DNA from 2 places in the Paenibacillus sp. VCA1 genome. Region 1 is predicted to be linked to the other one. Evidence: a T-box and tRNA genes for the amino acid it is inferred to sense, from the RefSeq annotation. Region 1 holds a T-box; the other holds one or more tRNA genes.

Evidence for each region. A T-box is a leader RNA that pairs with one kind of tRNA and senses whether it is charged. The one in region 1 lies ahead of RJP21_RS27155 (valine--tRNA ligase), so its partner is inferred to be a tRNA-Val.
Region 2: it has a tRNA-Val gene. The T-box ahead of RJP21_RS27155 (valine--tRNA ligase) is inferred to sense a tRNA for this amino acid. The anticodon was not compared.

The regions. Positions count from the first base shown of each region.
Region 1 covers NZ_JAVLSX010000016.1:74,454-85,415, forward strand. Annotated here, with positions in the region: gene hemL (glutamate-1-semialdehyde 2,1-aminomutase) at 1-183, shown strand, start outside; gene RJP21_RS27145 (RluA family pseudouridine synthase) at 180-1,085, shown strand; gene RJP21_RS27150 (LysM peptidoglycan-binding domain-containing protein) at 1,242-2,555, shown strand; T-box leader at 2,739-3,036, shown strand; gene RJP21_RS27155 (valine--tRNA ligase) at 3,119-5,785, shown strand; gene RJP21_RS27160 (bifunctional folylpolyglutamate synthase/dihydrofolate synthase) at 5,862-7,238, shown strand; gene murC (UDP-N-acetylmuramate--L-alanine ligase) at 7,243-8,610, shown strand; gene RJP21_RS27170 (SPOR domain-containing protein) at 8,856-10,100, shown strand; gene RJP21_RS27175 (DUF4321 domain-containing protein) at 10,270-10,512, shown strand; gene RJP21_RS27180 (Maf family protein) at 10,538-10,962, shown strand, end outside.
Region 2 covers NZ_JAVLSX010000002.1:198,175-209,136, reverse strand. Annotated here, with positions in the region: partial or broken gene ltrA (group II intron reverse transcriptase/maturase) at 1-623, shown strand, start outside; gene RJP21_RS04435 (hypothetical protein) at 1,094-1,309, shown strand; gene RJP21_RS04430 (AAA family ATPase) at 1,388-2,542, shown strand; gene RJP21_RS04425 (HNH endonuclease family protein) at 2,548-3,309, shown strand; gene RJP21_RS04420 (Ltp family lipoprotein) at 3,473-4,021, opposite strand; gene RJP21_RS04415 (DUF6060 domain-containing protein) at 5,422-6,171, opposite strand; gene RJP21_RS04410 (hypothetical protein) at 6,276-6,524, shown strand; gene RJP21_RS04405 (group-specific protein) at 7,456-7,677, shown strand; tRNA gene RJP21_RS04400 (tRNA-Val) at 7,777-7,849, opposite strand; gene RJP21_RS04395 (hypothetical protein) at 8,099-8,275, shown strand; gene RJP21_RS04390 (GNAT family N-acetyltransferase) at 8,567-9,013, shown strand; gene RJP21_RS04385 (DUF3892 domain-containing protein) at 9,096-9,335, shown strand; gene RJP21_RS04380 (MBL fold metallo-hydrolase) at 9,463-10,200, opposite strand; gene RJP21_RS04375 (hypothetical protein) at 10,313-10,501, shown strand; gene RJP21_RS04370 (stalk domain-containing protein) at 10,696-10,962, shown strand, end outside.

The DNA of each region.
Region 1 (10,962 bases):
AACTATGATACGGCGAAAGCCAGCGATCTTCAGCGTTTCACGAAATATTTCGCCAATTTGGTGCAGGAAGGCATCAGCGTGGCGCCTTCCCAATTCGAGGGCATGTTCGTTTCGGCCGCCCACAGCGTCGAGGATATCGACGCGACCATCGCCGCCAACTACAATGCCCTGAAAAATCTGTGACGGCGTGGCGCCGCCGCGGCGAGTGGCTGGAGCTGACCCCGGGGAAAGTTCTGACCGGGGCTTCCGACAGGAATGAGGCTACGGTACAGTGGCTGCTGCAGACGCTGGGAATGCCGGAAAAGCTGCTTCGGCAGCTGCAGGCCAACAAAGGGATCGAATGGAGGGGGGACCGGCTTCGGCTGGCCCTCTTTCCCGTTCGGCCGGCGGGCATAAAGCCCGTTTGGCGGGAACTGGACGTGCTGTACGAGGATGATTTTTGCCTGGTCGTCCATAAACCGGCAGGCATGAACATCCACCCGGACGGCCGAAAAGACGAAATGGAGCAGCCGACGCTGGATCATGCGGTCGCCGCTTATTATCAAATGCAGGGCGAGGATGCGGCCGTCAGGCACATCCACAGGCTGGATCAAGATACGTCCGGCCCGGTGCTGTATGCGAAAAACGATTGGGCCCAGCTCAAACTGGACGAAGATATGCGTCATAAACGCATCGCCCGCAGCTACGCCGCGTTCGTCCAAGGGAAGGTGTCCGCCGATTTGAAAGTGATCGATCTGCCGATCGGCAAAGACCGCCACCATAAGCAGCGTCGGCGCGTATCGCCTACGGGCCAACATGCCGTTACCCGCGTACGATTGGGCGAGACGTACCGAAACGCCTCGCTTGTCCATTTGGAGCTGGAGACGGGGCGCACGCATCAAATCCGGGTCCATCTCAGCCATCTGGGTCATCCGCTTCTCGGGGATTCCCTATACGGAGGAAGCACGGCCCTGATCGGCAGACAGGCGCTGCATGGGGAACGGCTTGCCTTTACCCATCCTTTTACGGGCGAACGGATCGAAATTGACGATCCCTGGCCAGACGATCTGCGGCAGCTTGGGCAGAAGCTGTCAACCATACAATGAAATAGATGAAAATATAGAGACGCAAATCGCCGGACGGGCGCAAAAATGGAATGCCCTTCTATTTGGAGCATATAGATTAAATGAGTAACGCTTTTTGGGGCTCATGCCGTGAGGAAGCTCATGGTTAGAAATATGCCGAAAGGAGGACATCATTCCGTGTTTGACCAGTCCTACGGTTTGCGTTTTGACATTTATGAACGGATTCATTTATCGGAAGAACTGCCGGGAATAGCCGAGCTGGAAGAAGTCGAGCTGCTGCCCCATATCCAGGTCATCAGTCAGGATGAACAGGTTGCGCTCCGCGGCCATTTGATGCTAACCGGCTTGTACAGGGGCGACGGGGAGGATGATAACGGTACCCAGAAGCTGGAGCATCTTATTCCCGTCGAAATTACGGTTCCGGCGAATCGCGTATCTTCGCTGGACGAGATTTCCGTGGAGATCGAAAACTTCGACGTGGATCTTTTGTCCAAACGGAGCATGAACATTACGGGCGTTCTTTCGCTCCGCGGCATCGAAACGGCGGCGAGCGAGCCGGCATCGTCATGGAGTGCCGATGAATTTACGGTTGTACATGCGTCCGAGGATCCCGCGGAGGATCCGGTGCTTGCCGCTTTTTTGGAGGAAGGGGAGACGAGCGCCCATGAGGAGGAAGCCAGGGAGCCGTACGATGCGGCAGCGGCGGATGACGGGGAGACGGAGGCGTTTGCAGCCGAAGATACTGCCGCAGCGGAAGCTGCAGGCAGTCCAAGCGAAACCGAAACGCAGCCGGACAACGAACCGGCGGCCGTACAGCGTATTGCCGAAGAGGAGCCGCCAGCTGAGGAGGCGCCTGCACCTGCCGCGTTACATACGGACAAGGAATCCGGGGAGCGCGGCGGCAAGGGCCATGTTCAGTCAAACGTTTGGCATTTTGAGCATGAGGACGAATCGGAGCTGCTGCATCCCGAAAAAACGGCGATACAAGCGAACGAGGAACCGGAAAAGGACCTCTACCTGACTTCAGCCGAGCAGGAACAACCCTTTGAGCCCTCCTTCCCGTTCAGCGCTTTTCACCAGGAACCGGTGCCGCAGGAAGAAGCGCCGGAGGACGAACGGGAACCCCGGGTTGCGTTCGGCAGCAAAAAGGAACAGCAATCCGGCGAAAAGGAGCCGATCGGTTTTTCCTCGCTATTGTCGTCGAGCCGTTCGCTGAAAGATCAGGAGCAGCAGGCTACGCCGGAAGAGCCGAAGGCGGAGGAAGCGGAAAGGGAATCGACCGGCAGCGATGAAATCCAGTGGCAGAATCTCTTTCTCGGAAGCAGCTCGGAGAAAAATCAATTCCGGAAAGTGCGGCTTTGCATCGTTCAACGGGAAGAAACGCTCGAGACCATTGCAAACCGCTATCAATTGACCGCCCGCGAAATTTTGCTGCACAATCGCTTGACGGATCAAACCGTCGAGGAAGGACAGATTTTGTACATCCCGTAAGATTGCCTTAAAAAGCGTCCGGCTTTCAAAAGAGCCGGGCGCTTTTTTGCCGTTTCCATGGCGGAACCTGTTTAAGAAACATGCATATGTTAATAATAATCCTTAAAGTCTATTGACTTTAGGCGAGCAGTCCCGTTATGTTGACTAAAGTCGATAACCAAGTTATGATGAGTATATATTTTGTCAAGAACGATGATCGGGAATAGTAGGATTGACATGCCCTTCAGAGAGCGGAATTGCTGCGCTGAGAGATTCCGCAGGATGCTGTTTCAACCGAAGTCGCCCGGGAGTTGTCTGCTTGATCCCTTTCGCTTTTGCGCTCGGGTTAGGGCATGGCCGGCTGCAGCCGTTATCTGCATGAAGTGTCGCGTACATGATGGCAGCCTTCCGTATGGAAAGAAGCCGCATGCATCAGGCTTGGCATTTGGCCATGGCGCGAAACAAAGGTGGTACCGCGAAAGAACAGCCTTTCGTCCTTTGAGGACGGAAGGCTTTTTTGTTTTTTTTGCCAAGGATTGATTGCAATCCTGAAGAAGCCGATCTTGTGATGGAGGAGTAAGAATATGACAGAGCAGGACAACAAATTGACGACAGAGATGCCGACGACTTATGATCCGAAGGCAGCCGAAGAGAAGTGGTACAAATATTGGATTGACGGCGAGTTTTTCAAGGCGGGGCAGCGCAAGGACGCGAAGCCGTACACGATCGTCATCCCGCCGCCGAACGTCACCGGCATGCTGCATATCGGGCACGCGCTCGATTTTACGCTGCAGGACATTCTGATCCGCACCAAGCGGATGCAGGGGTATGACGTGCTGTGGCTTCCGGGGTCTGACCATGCCGGCATCGCCACCCAAACGAAGGTGGAGCAGAAGCTGCGCGAGGAAGGCGTATCCCGTTACGACCTGGGCCGGGAGAAGTTCCTGGAAAAGGTATGGGAGTGGAAGGACAAATATGCGGAAACCATTCACGACCAGTGGGCGAAAATGGGCTTCTCCCTCGACTATTCCAGGGAACGTTTTACGCTGGACGAGGGTTTGTCCAAAGCCGTGCGCGAAGTATTCGTCAAGCTGCATGAAAAAGGGCTCATCTACCGCGGCAAACGCATCATCAACTGGGATCCGGCCGCCCGTACGGCGTTGTCGGACATCGAGGTCGAATATAAAGAGGTGCAGGGTCACCTGTATCATCTCTCCTATCCTCTGAAGGATGGAAGCGGGCATATCACGGTTGCGACGACACGTCCCGAAACGATGCTCGGCGACACCGCCGTCGCGGTTCATCCGAAAGACGAACGTTACAAGGACATGATCGGAAAAATGCTCGTGCTGCCGATCGTCGGGCGCGAAATCCCGATCATCGCCGACGAGTACGTCGACAAGGAATTCGGAAGCGGAGCGGTAAAAATTACGCCTGCCCATGACCCGAACGATTTCGAGGTCGGCCTGCGCCATAACCTGCCGCAAATTACGGTGATGGACGAAACGGGCACGATGAACGATCAGGCCGGCAAATACGAAGGACTTGACCGCAGCGAATGCCGCAAGCAGATCGTCCAGGACTTGAAGGAGCAGGGCGTTCTGATCCGGATCGAGGACCATGTCCATCAGGTTGGGCATAGCGAGCGCACCGGGGCCGTCGTAGAGCCTTATTTGTCCACGCAATGGTTCGTCAAAATGCAGCCGCTCGCCGAAGCCGCCATCGAAGCGCAGAAGTCGGGCAAAGGCGTTAACTTCGTGCCGGAACGCTTCGAGAAAACCTATTTGAATTGGATCGAAAACGTTCGCGATTGGTGCATTTCCCGCCAGCTTTGGTGGGGACACCGTATCCCGGCTTGGTACTGCGACGACTGCGGCGAAATCCATGTCGCCTATAACGACGTTGAAAAATGCTCCAAGTGCGGCTCCGGGAACCTCCACCAGGACGAAGACGTCTTGGATACGTGGTTCAGCTCCGGATTGTGGCCGTTTTCGACGCTGGGCTGGCCTGACCAAACCGACGATTTGAAACGCTACTATCCGACGGATGTGTTGGTGACCGGCTACGACATCATTTATTTCTGGGTTGCCCGGATGATCTTTACCGCGCTTGAATTTACGGGAGAAATTCCGTTCAAGGACGTGCTCATGCATGGCCTGGTCCGCGATCCGGAAGGCAAAAAGATGTCCAAATCGCTCGGCAACGGCGTCGATCCGCTGGACGTCATCGAGAAGTACGGAGCCGACGCGATGCGCTACATGATTTCGACAGGCAGCACGCCGGGGCAGGATCTGCGCTTCCGCTGGGAACGCGTTGAGCAGGCACGGAATTTCGCGAATAAGATCTGGAACGCCTCGCGTTTCGCCCTGATGAATCTTGAAGGGTTCAGTTATGACGACATCGACATTAGCGGCGAGCTGAGCACGGCCGACCGCTGGATTCTGCACCGCCTGAACGAAACTTCCCGGGACATCACGCGTCTAATAGATGCCTATGAATTTGGCGAAACCGGCCGCTTGCTTTATAACTTCATCTGGGATGACCTCTGCGACTGGTATATCGAATTTTCGAAGCTGTCGCTGTATGGAGACGACGAGGCAGCGAAGAAAACGACAAAATCGGTGCTTTCCTACGTGCTCGACCGCACGCTGCGCATGATCCATCCGTTTATGCCGTTTATCTCCGAGGAAATTTGGCAGCATCTTCCGCATCAGGGCGAAACGATCACGCTGGCCGCTTGGCCTGAATATGATCCGGCCCTCGAAAATGCCGATGCCGCCCGCGAAATGTCCTTGCTGATGGATGTCATCCGCGCCGTTCGCAACATCCGGGCCGAAGTGAACGTGCCGATGAGCAAAAAGGTCGAGCTCATGCTTAACGCCGGGGACGACCAAACGCTCCAAATCGTGAACCGCAATGAAATTTATGTACAGCGCTTCTGCAACACGTCGAGCTTTAAGGCGGGAACCGGGCTCGAAGCGCCGGACAAGGCGATGACCGCGGTCGTCACCGGGGCCGAGCTTTACCTGCCTTTGGCGGGACTCATCGACATCGATCAGGAGATCGCCCGCCTCGAGAAAGAGCTGAAACACCTGAACAGCGAAGTGGAACGCGTCGAAAAGAAACTTGGCAACCAAGGTTTCGTATCCAAAGCGCCCGCCAAAGTGATCGAAGAGGAAAAGGCGAAAATGGCGGACTATGCCGAGAAGCGTAGCAAGGTGCTCGCGCGGATCGAAGAACTGAAGGGCTGAGTTTTATAAGGAACCTGCTGCCCCGGGCGCGCCTCGCGTCCGGGGATCAAATAAATTTCAGAAGGTGAAATGGCACATGGGAGAACAATTAGAAGGCTTCTCTAATTTGCGTACTTATGCGGAAGCCGCCGACTGGATTAACGGGCTGATCCCTTTCGGAATACGGCCGGGCATGGCCAGAATCGAAACCATGATGGAGATGCTGGGCAACCCGCACCGTCGGCTGAAATTCATTCACGTCGCGGGGACAAACGGCAAAGGCTCGACCTGCGCGTTTTTGACCCGGGTGCTTCTGCAAAGCGGTTATACCGTGGGAACGTTCACTTCCCCTTACATCACCAAGTTCACGAACCGTTTTCAATACAACGGCGAGGACATTCCCGAAGAAACGCTACTGGCGCTTGCCAACCGGCTGTATCCGATCGTTCAGGAGATTGCGGCGACCGAGCTCGGATCCCCGACGATGTTCGAGGTTTCGACGGCGCTTGCGATTTTGTATTACGCTGAAGAATGCGTGCCGGATATCGTCGTATGGGAGACCGGTCTTGGGGGAAGGCTGGATGTAACCAATATCGTATACCCGGTTGTTTCGGTCATCACGAACATCGGCATGGACCATACCGACATTCTTGGAGATACGGTCGAGCAAATCGCTTTCGAAAAAGCGGGGATCATCAAGCCGGGCGTGCCGGTGGTGAGCTGCGTACAGCAGCCGGAGGCCGTCGAGGTTTTGCGCAAAAAGGCGGAAGAATGCCGCACGACGCTTTATTTGGCGGGGGAAAAATTCACGTTTGAATATACGGGCAATCACGGGCCGTACCAATCCTTCCATTTTAGCGGCCCTTTTCGGGAATACGATATTGAAATCGGCATGAAGGGCGAATACCAGATTGCCAACGCGGCCGGGGCGCTGATGGCTCTGGAGGTTTTAAGGCAATACATGGCTTTTGTCATGGAAGAGGAAGACATTTTGAAAGGGTTCCGGGAAACGGCATGGGCCGGACGCATGGAAGAGATTACTTCCGGCTCCGCGCCGCGCATCGTGCTGGACGGAGCCCACAATCCGGAAGGCGCGGAATCCTTGCGGAAAAGCATCGAGCGGCACTATCCGCATAAACGGTTAAATTTGATGATGGGAATGCTGGCGAATAAGCATCATGAATCCTATTTGAAGCATATACTTCCTATAGTGGATACGCTTATCCTGACCGAGCCGGACTTCCGGAAAAAAATGGACGCTGCTGCGCTGCGCGACATCGCGGAGGGGCTGAAGCATTCCTACGGCAAACCGGATTTGCAGATCATCGTCGAACCGGACTGGAAAAACGCGCTGGAACTACTTAAGTCACGGACAGAAGCGGAGGATTTGGCGGTAGTATCCGGCACGCTTTATTTAATTTCGGATGTGCGGGCCGCTCTGCTGGGTCAAACCGATTCTGAAAAAGGTTGGTGAAAATCTGTTGAATTCTGAACATGTTCATTTTATCGGTATTGGTGGCTACGGGATGAGCGCCATTGCACGGGTTATGCTGGAAATGGGATACAAGATCACGGGTTCGGACGTGGCTTCCCAGGAATTAACGGAAAAATTGGCGGCCAAAGGCGCCAAAATTTATATCGGACATACGGCCGAGCAGGTACACGGGGCGGATTTGGTCGTATATTCGACGGCTTTGCCGAAAGACAACGTGGAACGGGTTGAAGCGGAGCATTTGAACATTCCGGTTCTGCACCGGTCGCAAATGCTGGCGAGATTGCTCAACGAACGCAAAGGCGTTGCGGTAGCGGGCGCTCACGGCAAAACGACGACGTCCTCCATGATCGCTTTGGTGATGGAAGAATGCGGCGTCGATCCGACGTATATCATCGGCGGGGAAATCATGAACGTGGGCACGAACGCCAAAGCAGGCAAAGGGGATTTTGTCGTGGCCGAAGCGGATGAAAGCGACGGCTCGTTTCTGCAATATCACCCTTGGCTCGGCATCGTGACCAACATCGAAGCCGACCATCTTGAAAATTACGACGGCGATTTTGAAAAGCTGAAAAAAGCTTACGTTCAGTTTCTGAATCAGATCCGCGAGGACGGCACGGCCGTCGTATGCGCGGATGACGACAATATCCAGGCGATCATTCCGGGCATCCGCTGCCAGGTGGCAACGTACGGCATTGACGACGTGAATGCGGAGTATACGGCAACCGACCTGGCGCTTGGCGACCGCCAAGTTTCGTTTACGATGAACCACAAAGGCCAGCCGCTTGGCACGGTGCAATTGTCGGTGCCGGGCCGCCACAACGTATACAACGCGATGGCGACGGTCATTTCCTGCCTGAAGGCGGGAGTTCCGTTCGAGTCAATCGTTGCCGCCATCTCGAAGTTTCATGGGGCGAAGCGCCGGTTCCAGGTGCTGGGCGAAAAAAACGATATTCTGATCATTGACGACTACGCCCACCATCCGACGGAGATCGAAGCCACGATCAGCGCGGCCAAAGCGACGGGCAAACGGATCATCGCCATATTCCAGCCGCAGCGGTACACCCGCACCTTCTTCTTGTTGGATGCGTTTAGCCGCGCATTCGGCGAGGCGGATGAGGTGATCATTACCGACATTTATTCGCCGGCGGGAGAAAAGCAGATCGAAGGCGTGCACTCCTCGAAGCTGGTGGAACTGATCGTGCAAAACAGCAACGGCGGGGCCAGATACCTTCCGACCAAGGAGGACGTGCTGGCCGACCTGAAGCAGAGAATCAATCCGGGAACTCTCGTGCTTACGATGGGGGCCGGTGACATATGGAAGGTCGGCTATCAGCTGGCGAAGGAGCTGTAGCCCTGCAAGGGCCGCGGCTTACATAGATTTGGAACGGATTTCGGAAAAAGGGCTTTCCAGGCCGCGGCGTTTGCTGCGGCCTGGAGGCCCTTTTTGGCTTTGGTTATAGAGACCGGTTCCATCTTCGCCGAATCGTCTGCCGGTCGGCTTTTGTCTTGCAGCCCGTCCTCTTTTCGCAGGTTGCGGCAGCATAAGTTCGGACAATCCGTCATATATTCCTTGTAATAGAGACAAGGGTGAGGTGTATGACCGTGAACAAGGCGAGAATGACTTTCCGGTTCAATCAGGAAAACCCGCGTGAGCCGGATGCTCCGCAGGAAGAAAAGAAACCGGCGGCGCAAACGTTCAAACCGATGCCGGAGAAGGAACGCGCGCCGAAGAAGTCGGCCATCGTGGAGCCTCCGCGGCAGGAGCATCAACAGGATGTGCCGGGCAAAAACCGGGACCACTTGCACGTCGTGTCGGGATCGATGCAGGGCTGGTCGGATCCTTTCCATAAAGACGAACCTTGGGACGAGCTGCTTTCGGGATGGCCGAGGGACGACCGTAAAGAGGAGCGCCGCCGGGATCGGCCGGAAGATGCGGAATTCCATGATTTTGAGGCCGGCCGTTCAGGGGAATGGCGAGACTTGGCCGACGACATATATCCGGAGCGGGGGGAGATTTCTTATCGGCCAAGACGTCCGACGTCGTTGTGGAAGATGATCGGAACGATTACGGGCGCGGTTGTCACCGGGGCGCTGTTCGGTTTCGTCATTTTAACCTTTTTTAAGGACGGGTCGGGCGGCGCCAATGTCCCTGTAAAGCCGGTGTCGGAAAACGCGGCAAAAAGCACGGCAGGGCAAGCCCAGGCCGCACCCGTCGCCGTTTCGATCAAAGGAGAGTCGTATTATATGCTTCAATATGGCGTTTTCAGCAGCGGGGAGCGGGCCGAGCAGGCAAAAAAAGAACTCGAGCAATACGGTATCGCCGCAGGAATCGACCCGGACCAGAAAAGCCGCGTGTATGCCGGCATTTCGGCCGACCGCGAACAGGCCAAGCTGTTGAGCAGCCAGCTTAAAAGCCAGGGCGTCGAGCTGTACGTGAAGGAAATAACGATTCCGGCGGTCAGCGAGCTGAAGTTTGCCGGCGATGCGGACACGGCAAGACGTTATTTCGAGACGAGCTCCGAGCTGGCGTCGAAGCTGAGCCGCCTTTCCGCGGCGCTCCTGAGCAAGGAAAAGGCGACGGCGCTGAATGAGGGCGATGAGGCCGCCATAACCGACGTCCATAGCCGCTGGACCGAAGCGATCAAGTCGTTCCAGACCGGATTGGGGCAAGAAGAGGAACAACTGGGGGCGCAAATCGAGCAAACGATGAACAGCGCGGTTTCGGCGCTGACGGAATACAAGCGCAACGCGAACAAGTCGCTGCTCTGGGAGGTGCAGTCCCGGATCATGCAATACGTCATGCAGCAAAAGGAACTGATTTCCAGACTAGGAAAAGCGTAAGTACCGCGTTTGAAGCGCATGAAGGAGTTTGTATGCCCAAAAATTCAAGTAACAGAGCGCATCCGGCATGGAATTGGAAATAGTTCCCCATGCCGGATTTCTGTTTGTATTGCCGTTCAAATAACCGTATAATAAATTGGGTGTCAAATTATGGCGAGGGAAGAGAAGGATGAAAAAAAACGTAGGTATACTGCTCTTGTTTTTGCTGCTTGGCTGGCTGGCGGGTGCTTGGATCGCAAAGGCCCTGGAACCTGTACAAGCCCTCTCCTTTCTGACCGCTTCCACGAAGCTGGAGTGGTCTCCGCAAGCTAATTTGGACATTATCAGCTACGACATCACCATTAAATTCAAAATGAGCCTGCTAAGTTTGATCGGCATCATCGTCTCCGTGTGGCTGTATCGCAGGCTGTAACTACAAGACAAAGGAGATCCTTTCATTGAAATCAAACCATTCGCGCCGGGTCGTCCTGGCATCTACCTCACCCAGAAGGCAGGAGCTGATCGCTTCTCTACATATTCCGTACGAGATTCATCCGAGCCATGCCGATGAACATACTCCAACCGACTGGACCCCCGATCAGATCGTAGAAGGTTTGTCGCTTCGCAAAGCCAAAGCCGTTTACGAGCAAATCGGCGGCCCGTCCGAAGATGCGGTCATCGTCGGAAGCGACACGATCGTTGTGCTCGGGGACCGAGTCCTCGGCAAACCTGCTGACGATGCGGACGCCTTTCGCATGCTGAAATCGTTGCAGGGGAGAACCCATCAAGTATATACGGGCGTTGCTTGCATAGACGCGGCTACGGGACAATCGCTCGTTCGGCACAAAATGACGCGGGTCGTCATGAAGGAGCTGACGGACGC
Region 2 (10,962 bases), on a different contig from region 1:
GACTTGGATAAAGAACTGACAGAACGAGGACTGCATTTTGTGCGTTGTAACATCTTCGTAAGAAGCAAACGCGCTGGAGAACGCGTGATGGAATCGGTGACTCGCTTTGTAGAGGGAAAACTTAGACTGAAAGAAACCGGGAGAAGAGTGCAGTAGAGCGCCCTTGGAACCGAAAGTTCCTCGGCTTTAGTTTCGTGAGAAACAAGGAAGCCGCCATCCGAATTGCACCTAAGAAATTGGAACAACTCAAGGAACGTGTGAGATGGATAACCTCTAGAACAAAGGGAAACTCCATGGAACAGCGGATTAAGGAGCTAAACCGATACCTGATGGGTTGGATCGGCTACTTCCGTCTGGCATCCGCAAAGACGCACTGCGAGAAACTGGACGAATGGATTCGGCGTAGACTACGCATGTGCTTGTGGAAACAATGGAAGCTACCACGAACCAGGCTGAGGAACCTACGTGCACTTGGTGTTCCAGAATGGGCGGCAAGGAAGATGGCAAATTCACGCCGAGGATGCTAGGAAATGTCTCGAAATACAAACAATGCCATTAACCTCTCTTACTGGAGAGACAAAGGGCTGTTAAGTCTGACTACTCGTTATCTGGAAACTCGTTAACCTTTAGGAACCGCCGTATGCGGACCCGCATGTACGGTGGTGTGAGAGGTCAGGGGCTAGCCGCCCCTATCTACTCGATCTCAATGTACGTCTTTCAGCAGTTTGTCGTGGGAGGGAGCAAAATGGGTATGTGGATGGAGCAAGAGGGCGAATGTAACACGAGACGAGTTGGATATTGTAGTAAACCGATTAAGGGAAAATTTCCTGACTTGATCGGAGGGAATACAGAACAAATCGTTGGAGATGCAACTGAAAGTTATTTAAATGGAATAGTGGAGACCCTATTAACACTTGTTGGTAGGGTTACTTGTGTGAAATCATACTTATTTCAACTTGAAATCATCCCCAAAACAGTCTTCAGATTGATCCACATAATCTAAAATTATTCATGTGACACAGTTGGATGTGCTAATTCAAATTGGAATAATATTGAGCTCTTTATCATTAATAGTACAAACGGAGGCGAGGAAATGAAAAATCTTGAGAGCTTGTTGGTGCCTGGAGCTGTAATTAATATGAAAATTACAAATGTTAAAACCAAAGAACAAATAATCTTATTTGCTGTTGATCTAGATGGGCATTCAGTACTCGTTGGACCTGTTATAGGTAGAACTGAACATAATTGGTTCGAGAAATGTTGGACTCTAGATAAGAAGGAAATTCTTAAAGAATATTTTCTGGATTAATTTATATGAATTCTAGTTGCCCCTGCTCTAGTAGTGGTTTATTCTGAACATGTGAATAAATGGAATGGGGTGAATTTTTTGAAAATAGAGAGACTAGATATCCAAAATATCGCTGGTATAAAAAAATTAGCATTAGAATTTATTGACGGTCTAAATTTAATTTGTGGAATAAATGGCGTAGGTAAATCAACAATACTTGATTGTATAGCTAGCAGTTTCTCTTTGTATGCCGCAGATAATCTAAAAAGAAATTCCAATTCAGAATATGGAGAGTGGTCGATAACTGTTGATGGAAACACAGTGTCAAATCATGTTCAGATTTTTAGACCTGAGGAAAGTTATACCCCTCATACTCCTTTTCGAGATTCGAGTAAAAAAGTCATCTTTATTAAAGAACAACGATCAATGAATTACACAAAATTAGAGTATATTGCAAGAGACAATAACAAGAGTAATGTAAATTATAGCGCCGATCTAACAAGAGGACTTGATGGAGGGTTGACCAAAAACTGGTTTATTAATAGATTGGGTTTCGAAAGTCAAGGAAGATTCTCGTCTGAAGAGATACATAATTTAAATACCGCTAAAAATTGTTTTAGTTTATTGGACTCCGATGTGGAGTTTTCTCATATTGCTCATGATACGTTAGACATAATGCTGAAAACTTCAAGGGGAGAAATCTATTTAGAGTATTTATCAACTGGTTTTAAATCTTGTCTGTTTATCATCCTTGGGATTATTAGAGAGTTAGAGTATAACTTTAAAGATCCTAAAATGAAGGTGAGTGAGTTTGACGGAGTCATTTTAATTGATGAGGTGGATGCACATCTTCACCCATATTGGCAAGGTAAGTTTCTGAAAGTACTCAAGGATGTTTTTCCTACTGCTCAAATAATTGCCACAACACATAGTCCTCACATGATCCAAGAAGCTGATGCAAATGAAATTATAGCGCTGACCATTGATAATAATAGCGAAGTAACAAAACTGCCGTTAGATCATTTAGAATATGGATTTAAAGGGTGGACAATAGAAGAAATATTAGAGGATGTTATGGGGCTAAAAGAAACCCAATCTAACTATTTTTTAAAGGTGAAAAAAGAATTTGAAGAGGCCGTCGAATCGGATGATCTAGCAAAGGCGACTTCATCTTATGATATCTTGAGTAGAATGCTCCATCCAAGAAGCCCAATGAAAAAGATATATGAATTACAACTAGGAAGTATAGGGTGACGGATATGATTAAAATTAAGAGAATTACGTGTCCAAATGAATTAACTGAGGATGTAAAAAAAAATCTGACTCAGGAATATAAAATCAGTGGTAAGAATGTGTGGAACTTAGAATATATCAAAAATGCTTTGTTGGAAATGAGCAAAGGGAAATGTATCTTTTGTGAATGTAAGTTAGGTGAAGAAAGTAAGTTTGTTGAAGTGGAACATTTTCATCCCAAGTCGATATATCCAGATGAGGTTGTTGAATGGACGAATTTACTTCCTATATGCAAAAGATGTAATGGGAAAAAATTAGACCATGACACCAAAAAATATCCAATTATTAATCCTACAATCAATGATCCGAAAACACATTTGAAAATGAAAAATTACAGATTTATTGGTAAGGATCAGATAGGAAAGGAAACAATTGGCGTTCTCTCGCTCAATGATTTAAAAAGGCTTGTGTATCCTAGATCAATAATTGGTAACAAAATAGCAGAATTATTAGAGGATTTATTAGAAAGAATAGACGATTTAAGTCACAAGGAAGAATTATCACGTCGGGAAATAAACAGTATAACTCACAAACTTGAAAATTTACTTAACTCCTGCCAGTCAGATTCAGAATACAGTGCCACTTGTGCCTATTCTCTTTTCGGTGACGAGAATTATTATGAAATTCGCTGTTTTTTTGTTGAAAAGGGTTTATGGGATACAGAATTTGAGTTATTAGAGACTAGTGCTAAAAATAATTGGCTCGAAGTAGAATTCGTGAACACATAGATATCAAAATATATTCCTTGGTAATGTGTTACGGATACTTTATTTACAGGCACGGTGATATTTTGTAAAATAATCAAAACATATACGGAAACACCGTTGTGCAATCCGGAGGCACCGGTAAAAAAGACCCTGCTGGCTACGTGCTGGCAGGGTCTTTTTTATCTTATTTTAAATTATCTACGGCATATTTTGCTTCTTCCTTAGTAAATTTTTCTCCGTATTCTGAAATCAATTGATCGTAAATAGCCGAATTTGACATATTCATAGATTCTGCATATTGCTCCGCCTTTTTCAATGCATTTTCTTTCCAATCCCATACAATGTTATTGATAGCATATTTAGCGGCTTCTGGAGGAAAATTCTCTCCATATTCAGAGGTCAATTGATCGTAAATAGCAGCCTTTGACATACTCATTATTTCCGCATACTGTTCCGCTTTTTTTAATGCCGATTTGTGTTCTCTAGGGACGTTATCTTCTTCTGCCTTTTGTTTTGCCTCAGCCTCGGCCTTTGCTTTTTCCTCTGCATCAGCTTTGGCTTTCGCTTCAGCCTCTTCTTTTGCCTTCTGTTCTTCTTGCGCTTTCTTTTCTGCAGCTTCGTTCGCTTCTTGCTCAGCTTTTTGTTTTTTAGCTTCATCATTGGATGCGGTATCCTCTGTTTTAGCTACTACTGTTTCCGTCTTAGTACGCGACTTCTCTTTATCACTAGCAATTTCAGTTTCTGTGTTAGGATCAGCCATTGCTGCAATAAGTGTTATTGCGAAACACGCTAATGCCGACAGGAGTAACCTTTTTGCGTTGCCAGTTTTTTTGAACCGCGATATTAGTCCTAATACAAGCAGAACAATACAAGCGATAAAGCTAATTAGCCCTAAAGCCATCCACATTTTATATATCCCCCTAAGAATGAAGTAAGAAGCACATTCAGTCTAACAAACCCGGGAAGATATATCCATAAAATTAAATCAAAAAAAGGATTTCAACCCATTGGTTGGAACACTAATTATGTGCTTCTATTAATGCAATTTAACCAGTCGTTTCACATATTCAATATCCTCATGAGGCATCCACGCAGGACCAGATCGTCTGAATCTTAGTACTATCCGGGTAACATGTAGGTTCGACCTTGCCTGTTATCTTTTCCCAGTCTTGCAGCCGTATAATAATCTTCTGACCGAATTGAGCAGCTATTTGTAATTCTTCGATCATGGTAATCACCTCTATGTATTAATTCGATAATTTAATGTTAACTCCCTTTTTAAAGAAGAAAGGCCCTCCATAAGGAAGAACCTTCTTAAATAATAAACTTCGTAAACACCGGATCACGCAGCAGCCCTGATTTGTACCAGTTTCGCATTTTCACCTCAGCACGGATTCTTGGCTCCAGGTACACGAAATTACGATCCTCTCCTGATATAATCTTTTTGCTTGCCGCATAAAATTCCTTCTTTGTCGTTGTCCCCGGGCCATGCTCGATGATCCCAGCTGGACGAAGCCTTCCGGATCCATCCAGAACGGCGGTTAGCCATCCGAAATCTTCTTTACGATATCCTGTGATAAACACCTCTGCATATGACCAGTTAATGACCTTTTGCCAGGTTTCGGATCTTCGCGTTGAATTTTCAATTCCAAATAACCAATTATTTAATGTTTTTAGAAAATAACGTATAACCTTGTGTAAAATTACTTGTTTATATATATATCAACCAAAAAAAAGGTGGATCGCACTATTAAGGTATAGATTGGAATACTTCCGGCATCAATTACATTAATGAAGCATGGGTTGTCGAATCTTTAGATAGCAACGTAAACTCTTATTTGGCAACTTCGCTTATTTAGTGCGATCCTTTTGGATCGAAATTGTGATTTTTCGAATGAGGTCAAAAGATAAATATCAATGATCTGCTGAGGGATTTTATGCCGTTAAAATTTTAATCCGGAGAAGCTACGCTTCCCACTTCCCACATAAATCTTAATGATTTCTGTGCGGTAATGGCCAACTTCCGTGAACACAATTTAAATGCTTCTTCCCAAGTGATATACAAATTAAAAGGCCCTACCCGCGTGTGCGAGTATGAGCCTATTACTGATTATTAATCATTTAATTTCATTATTATTCAATTACTCCATATACATAACCATCAAGTATTCCTGAGCCTGTTAATGTCTTAGGTGTATATCCCCATACTGTTTCTGATTTAACCAAAGAAAAATCAGCATAGGTGTCTTGTTTTCCTTGAGTATAAATCTTATGAGGTATAAACATTAGATATCCTGTTTTTCCCTGTGTGATACTTAATGAATAAGTGTTTGACACAGAAGCGGATGATGACCATGTATAACTGCACTGTAATTTAATTTGCTTCAAAATATCTCCATTGGCTACATTAGCTGAAAATGATTCGGATTCAGTTGCCGAATATGTAGCATTACTGGTGCATGGATTAGGGGCATTAGAAGGACAGTTGTACGGATCAGTTACCCGATAGGCTGAACCTGTCACTTCAGAATCTAGTTGCTTAGTATATTTAATGGTGACAAGAACACCGGTAGGTATGATATACCGAGAAAGAGGCGTAAGCTCGTCTTGTGATTTGGCTATCTTATCTTTTATTTCTTGATCTTGCTGTCTGATTTTAACAAATTCTTCGAAATCGACTTTCTCTAATCCTCCATCAGGAGTTGTTTTGTAAACTGTTGTGATAGTTTTACCAGTTATCGGGTCCTGAAAATACTGATCGCCATCTACATTCTTGGTTGCGGATGTTTCATCCGATACTGGATTTGCACTAGCACTAAATGCAAAAACTGCGAAAATCAAAAGTGATAAAAATCCGGTAAACCCAATTTTAAAGATTTTCATACATTTTCATCCTAATTTGTAAAATTATTATAATTCAAATTAAATGTACTATTCTTTTCTATTATGTGTCAATATAAATATAAAAAAAGTTAGGAGAGATCAATATGAATAAGCGAGGAGCAGGCATATCATTTATTGGAATAGCAGCATTCCTTTATGGAATTCGGTATATAGCTGCAGCAATCTTTGGGTCCAAAACAACAGTACTCAGTGACAAGTTTTTTAATGCTGCTTTAGAATATATAGGACCGAACCTTTTTTATTTAAGTGTTATTTCTTTTATAATAGGTCTGATCTATCTCTATTTTGCCGAGATTGTGGATAGTTCCAAAGGCAACAAAGATTCAGAATAATTAAATGTGGAGGCTGATCGTGTAAACGGAACTAGAAAATCAGCACTCAGAGCGCGGTGTAAAAGGAGATCATTGAAGTCTTGAAATTAAAGGATGTCTCAGAATTAATTGAATACGTAGATGAAAAGGCCACCATGGCATAATTGCCTGGTGGCTTATTTTTACATTGATAAAAGAACTAATGTTCGTATACAATACAAACAAATGTTCTTATTCGGAGGGGTTGCTATGCCAGAAAGATACATCGGTCAGATTATTGAAATTGTATATTTGGATAGCAAGGGCAAAATAACGCAACGGCAAATAGAGGTGAAGGCGATTCGCGATGGAATAGTAAGGGCTACCTGTTTAAGGACAGGATCGCCGCGAGCATTTCGAAAGGAGAATATCCTGGCGTGGAAGCCAGTGAACAAAGGAGCTGGTCGGAATGCTTGCTGATATTGAACGGAAAATACTCCAGATTCTTTACAATTATTCCGCTGATCGGTACCGTTTGCCATCGATGAAGGAAGTGATAATCAAAACCGGGAAGAGCCAGAAGGATATAACACAAGCGCTGTTAAATCTGAAGGATCAAACTAGTTCGCGAGTTTATTGAGGCATTAACGAAGGAAGCTAAGAAAAATCAAGATACTAAGCTTGAAAAATATATTAAATGGGCGGAAAGTAAAGCTGATTGGTTAGATCCATTAATTGCGAAAGAGGATGAAATTCTTGGTCAAAAGCATAAGAAAGTGTTCAGTAATCCCGAGTAAGGTTAAAAGAATAAAATAAACAATTAATAACTATACATCGATATCATGAAGATAAATTTATTTGAGAGTGCTCTAAAATACTTGGAGCTGGAGAGTGTGATATAGTGAACCGAGATATCCATGGGTTAAATGACCTTATTAAGATTGAAATCAATAATGAGGAGGTTCACAAATTATTGCGTGAGCAACTCACATTAATAGTTAATGAAGACAGTATTTTGGATTATGTTTTTTGGGACACAAAGGAACTGAAGCGTCGCACATGCATGTGTTGGAACACTATTCAAGAAACGTTCTTCTATGATCCCGAGTTTCCAAAAAGAAAGATTGGAGGGAAGTGGTATTACCCTGCTCGTGAAGCAAGACAATATCTGGAACTTTGGTTAATGAATCAGTAATTAGCAGGTATTGATGATTTGCGTCAATCACCATTCGAGAAGGGAATAGGAATAATGAAAGATAATAAAAAGCCCTTGCTACGCAAGGGCTTTTACTGATGATCTGCAGTGGGCTCGAACCACTGACCCCCACCCTGTCAAGATGGTGCTCTCCCAGCTGAGCTAGCAGATCGTATCGGAGAACAATTAATATAATATCAGGCTGCGATTTAAGTGTCAACATTTTTTTTGAAAAATATAAAACAGCGACCCTTCCGGCGATCCGGAAGGCATATTAGACTACTATTTTTTTGAAATGAACGAATACTTCGCCGCATGATCCGGGAACAATGAGCGATAAAGCCTGTTTCAGGCCGTTTGCGTTTCGAAACGGGCAAAAAGGTTGTATAAGTGAGTAAACCGGCTAAAGGAGTGGCATACCATGCCGAAAACATGGCGGTACAAAATTTGGGGCTGCTGCCTGATCGTTTTGCTTTCCGGCTGTTCGGCGGGCCAGTCCAGCGCGAACAGCGGCGACGGCTCCCCGGTGATGAAAGATATCTACAACCGGTCGGTCCCGGCAGACGTGTACTCCAAAGGCGAAATCACCCCACCATGATCATGCGACCAAGTGCAAGAGAGGCAGCCGCCGCTGCCTCTCTTTATTCTTCATCCCATTTGCGGGAATATCCTTTTTTCGTCACGTAAATAAAAGAATAGATCAATACGGCAGACATTACCGCGCAAAGAAAGATCGTGAACCCCATCCCCATATCGCCCTTTCGGCTCCTCTCCGTGATTATAGCTTAACTATACATGAAATTCATTTTTTTGTATAATAATCGAACCGTGCTTTTTCGCAAATGGAAGCGGCAAACGGAACAATGAATGACGAAGGAGAGGTTTCATCATGGCTGCCGAAATCATCACCGTGACGACGCCGGAACAGCTGCAGCAAGCTCTGGACATCCGGAAGAAAGTATTTGTCGAGGAACAGCTCGTTCCCCTTGATCTTGAGATCGACGAGCACGATGCGATCAGCGAAGACGTGCATCATATTTTGGTGCAGAACGAAGACGGGGGGTACGTCGCCACCGGGCGGCTGATCTACTACAACAACGACACCGCCAAAATGCAGCGGATTGCCGTGCTTAAGGAGCATCGCCAAGGAGGGTACGGCCGCATTCTGTTGATGGCGCTCGAGAACCGCGCGCGCGAACTGGGGCTGGCTTACTCCATTTTGGATGCGCAGTGCCAGGCCGAAGGCTTTTACGCCAAACAGGGCTACGAGACCATCTCCAAGGAACCTTTCGACGACGCCGGCATTCCCCATGTCCGCATGAAAAAATCGCTGTAAGGCGAATAACGGCTCTTTTGACAGGGGATGCTAAATGAAGCCCGCAAGCTGGGCATCTCACCTGTAAAGGAGCGATGACACAATGGGAACTCCAGGCCGTGAACATTTTATCGCCGTCCAAAAAAACGGTGACGGAGATTTGACTGCGTTCAAAACCTCGTCGGGGCGTGTCCTCAATTACGAGGAAGCGATGCAGGAAGTCAAAGCCGGTGCGATCGCCGGCGTGAACGTGTTTAAAGGAAGGGACGGGGAAATGTATATCCGCGGCGACGCGGATGGCGATCCATCAAACAATTTGGATAATTTGCCCCGCTTTGAATAGGATAACGCAAAAATCCGGTGCAAGCATGTCCCCATGCCTGCGCCGGATTTTTTTTGGGCTCCCCGAAAAGTATCCGAACCCGCTTCGAAGCCGAAGACGCGCTTTGCAGGGGGTGTTTTGCGAAGCCTCAAACCGTATAAATGCGCCCCTGCTCCATGAAGGTCATACCGGCCGTTTTGCCTACGAAATCATCTTTGTTGTCCCCGTAATGCATCAAATAAGTCATGCTGCGGATGCGTTCCGGAAGGCTCCTTAGCTCGGTCAGCGTCGTGTGGACGTTGCCCGGGCCTTCAAGCTGGCAGTCGTGCATGATCATGCGGCACCCGCGCTGCTCGACCAGCCGCTCCAGCAGTTCGGGATCGAAAACCATGTCGGAGCTGTAGAACAGCTTTTCGTTTATGTACAGGGAATAGCTGTTTTTTCCCGGAATATGCCGGTTCGGAATCAGCTCCAACCGGATATGGTCCGAAATGTCATAAGGCTTGTTCGGCGCAAGCGGGCAAACCTCGAACAGATCTTCCAAGCAGGTGATTTCCCCTTCCTGATACAGGCCCCCCTTTAACGTATGCTCCCACAAGATTTCGGTCAACGTCTCGGCAATGTACAACTTGATTTTTCGTTTGTAGGTGAACTTCATTTTAAACCCGAGCTCTTCGAGCCCGCCGACATGATCCGCGTGGATATGGGTGATAAGCACGGCGTCCACGTCCTCGAAGGATTTGCCGAGCCGGTGCAGCGCAAGCGGAGCGGTCACTCCGCAATCGATCAAAAGCGTAAACGCACCGTCCCGAAGCAAAGCGTTGTTGTTGAAATAGTTTTTGGCAAAGGCGCTGCCCGTGCCGATCATTTGCAATTCCAAATTCAAAACAATGCACCTCCCGCGTTGGTTTAGAATTCATTATATACCATAAGTTCCACTTTTGTTTTCATCTCCATACAATGCAGCAAAGGCATTTAGGAAAGCGGGGGCTTAGGGCATGGTTAAAGGCAAAAAACCGGCGAAAGCCAAAGGGGAAAAGGTTTATAAAGGCATGAGGCTCGTCACGTCGGATGTATGCGAAGCTTGCAAAACGCCTTGCGAACGCGGCATGGCCTATGCGGCACGCATGAGGGAACCCGGCGCCGTCGGCAAAGGCGTTCCTTGCATATTAACAAAGGTGAAATAAACGCCTTGCACGAACACAACCCAAACCTGCGCGAAATGCGCAGGTTTTTTCGATACCAAGAACGAGCATTTCAATTTTCAGGAAATTTCAGAGTTGAAAAATTAACCTGATAAAAGGATGGTTGGACCGCAACTTGCGCACTTACTTTTAGTATATATATACAACAGCATGAAGGAAATGGAGGGAATTAAAGGATGAGAAACTGGAAAAAGATATTGGTATGCGTCTTCGCCTTCTCCCTGATGGGCAGCTCCGTCATGTTCGCGGATTCGGTGTCCCAGAAGATCCGGGTTTGGATCAACGGCCAGGAAGTGCAGGACGGCGGTTACGTCATCGACGGCAAAACCTATGTCCCTATCAGGGAATTCAACGGTGTGGTCACGTACGACGGCGATTCCAACCAGGTGAAATTCATTAAGCCGAATGTGCATATTTTCCTGTTCAAAGGCGATACGGTGTTC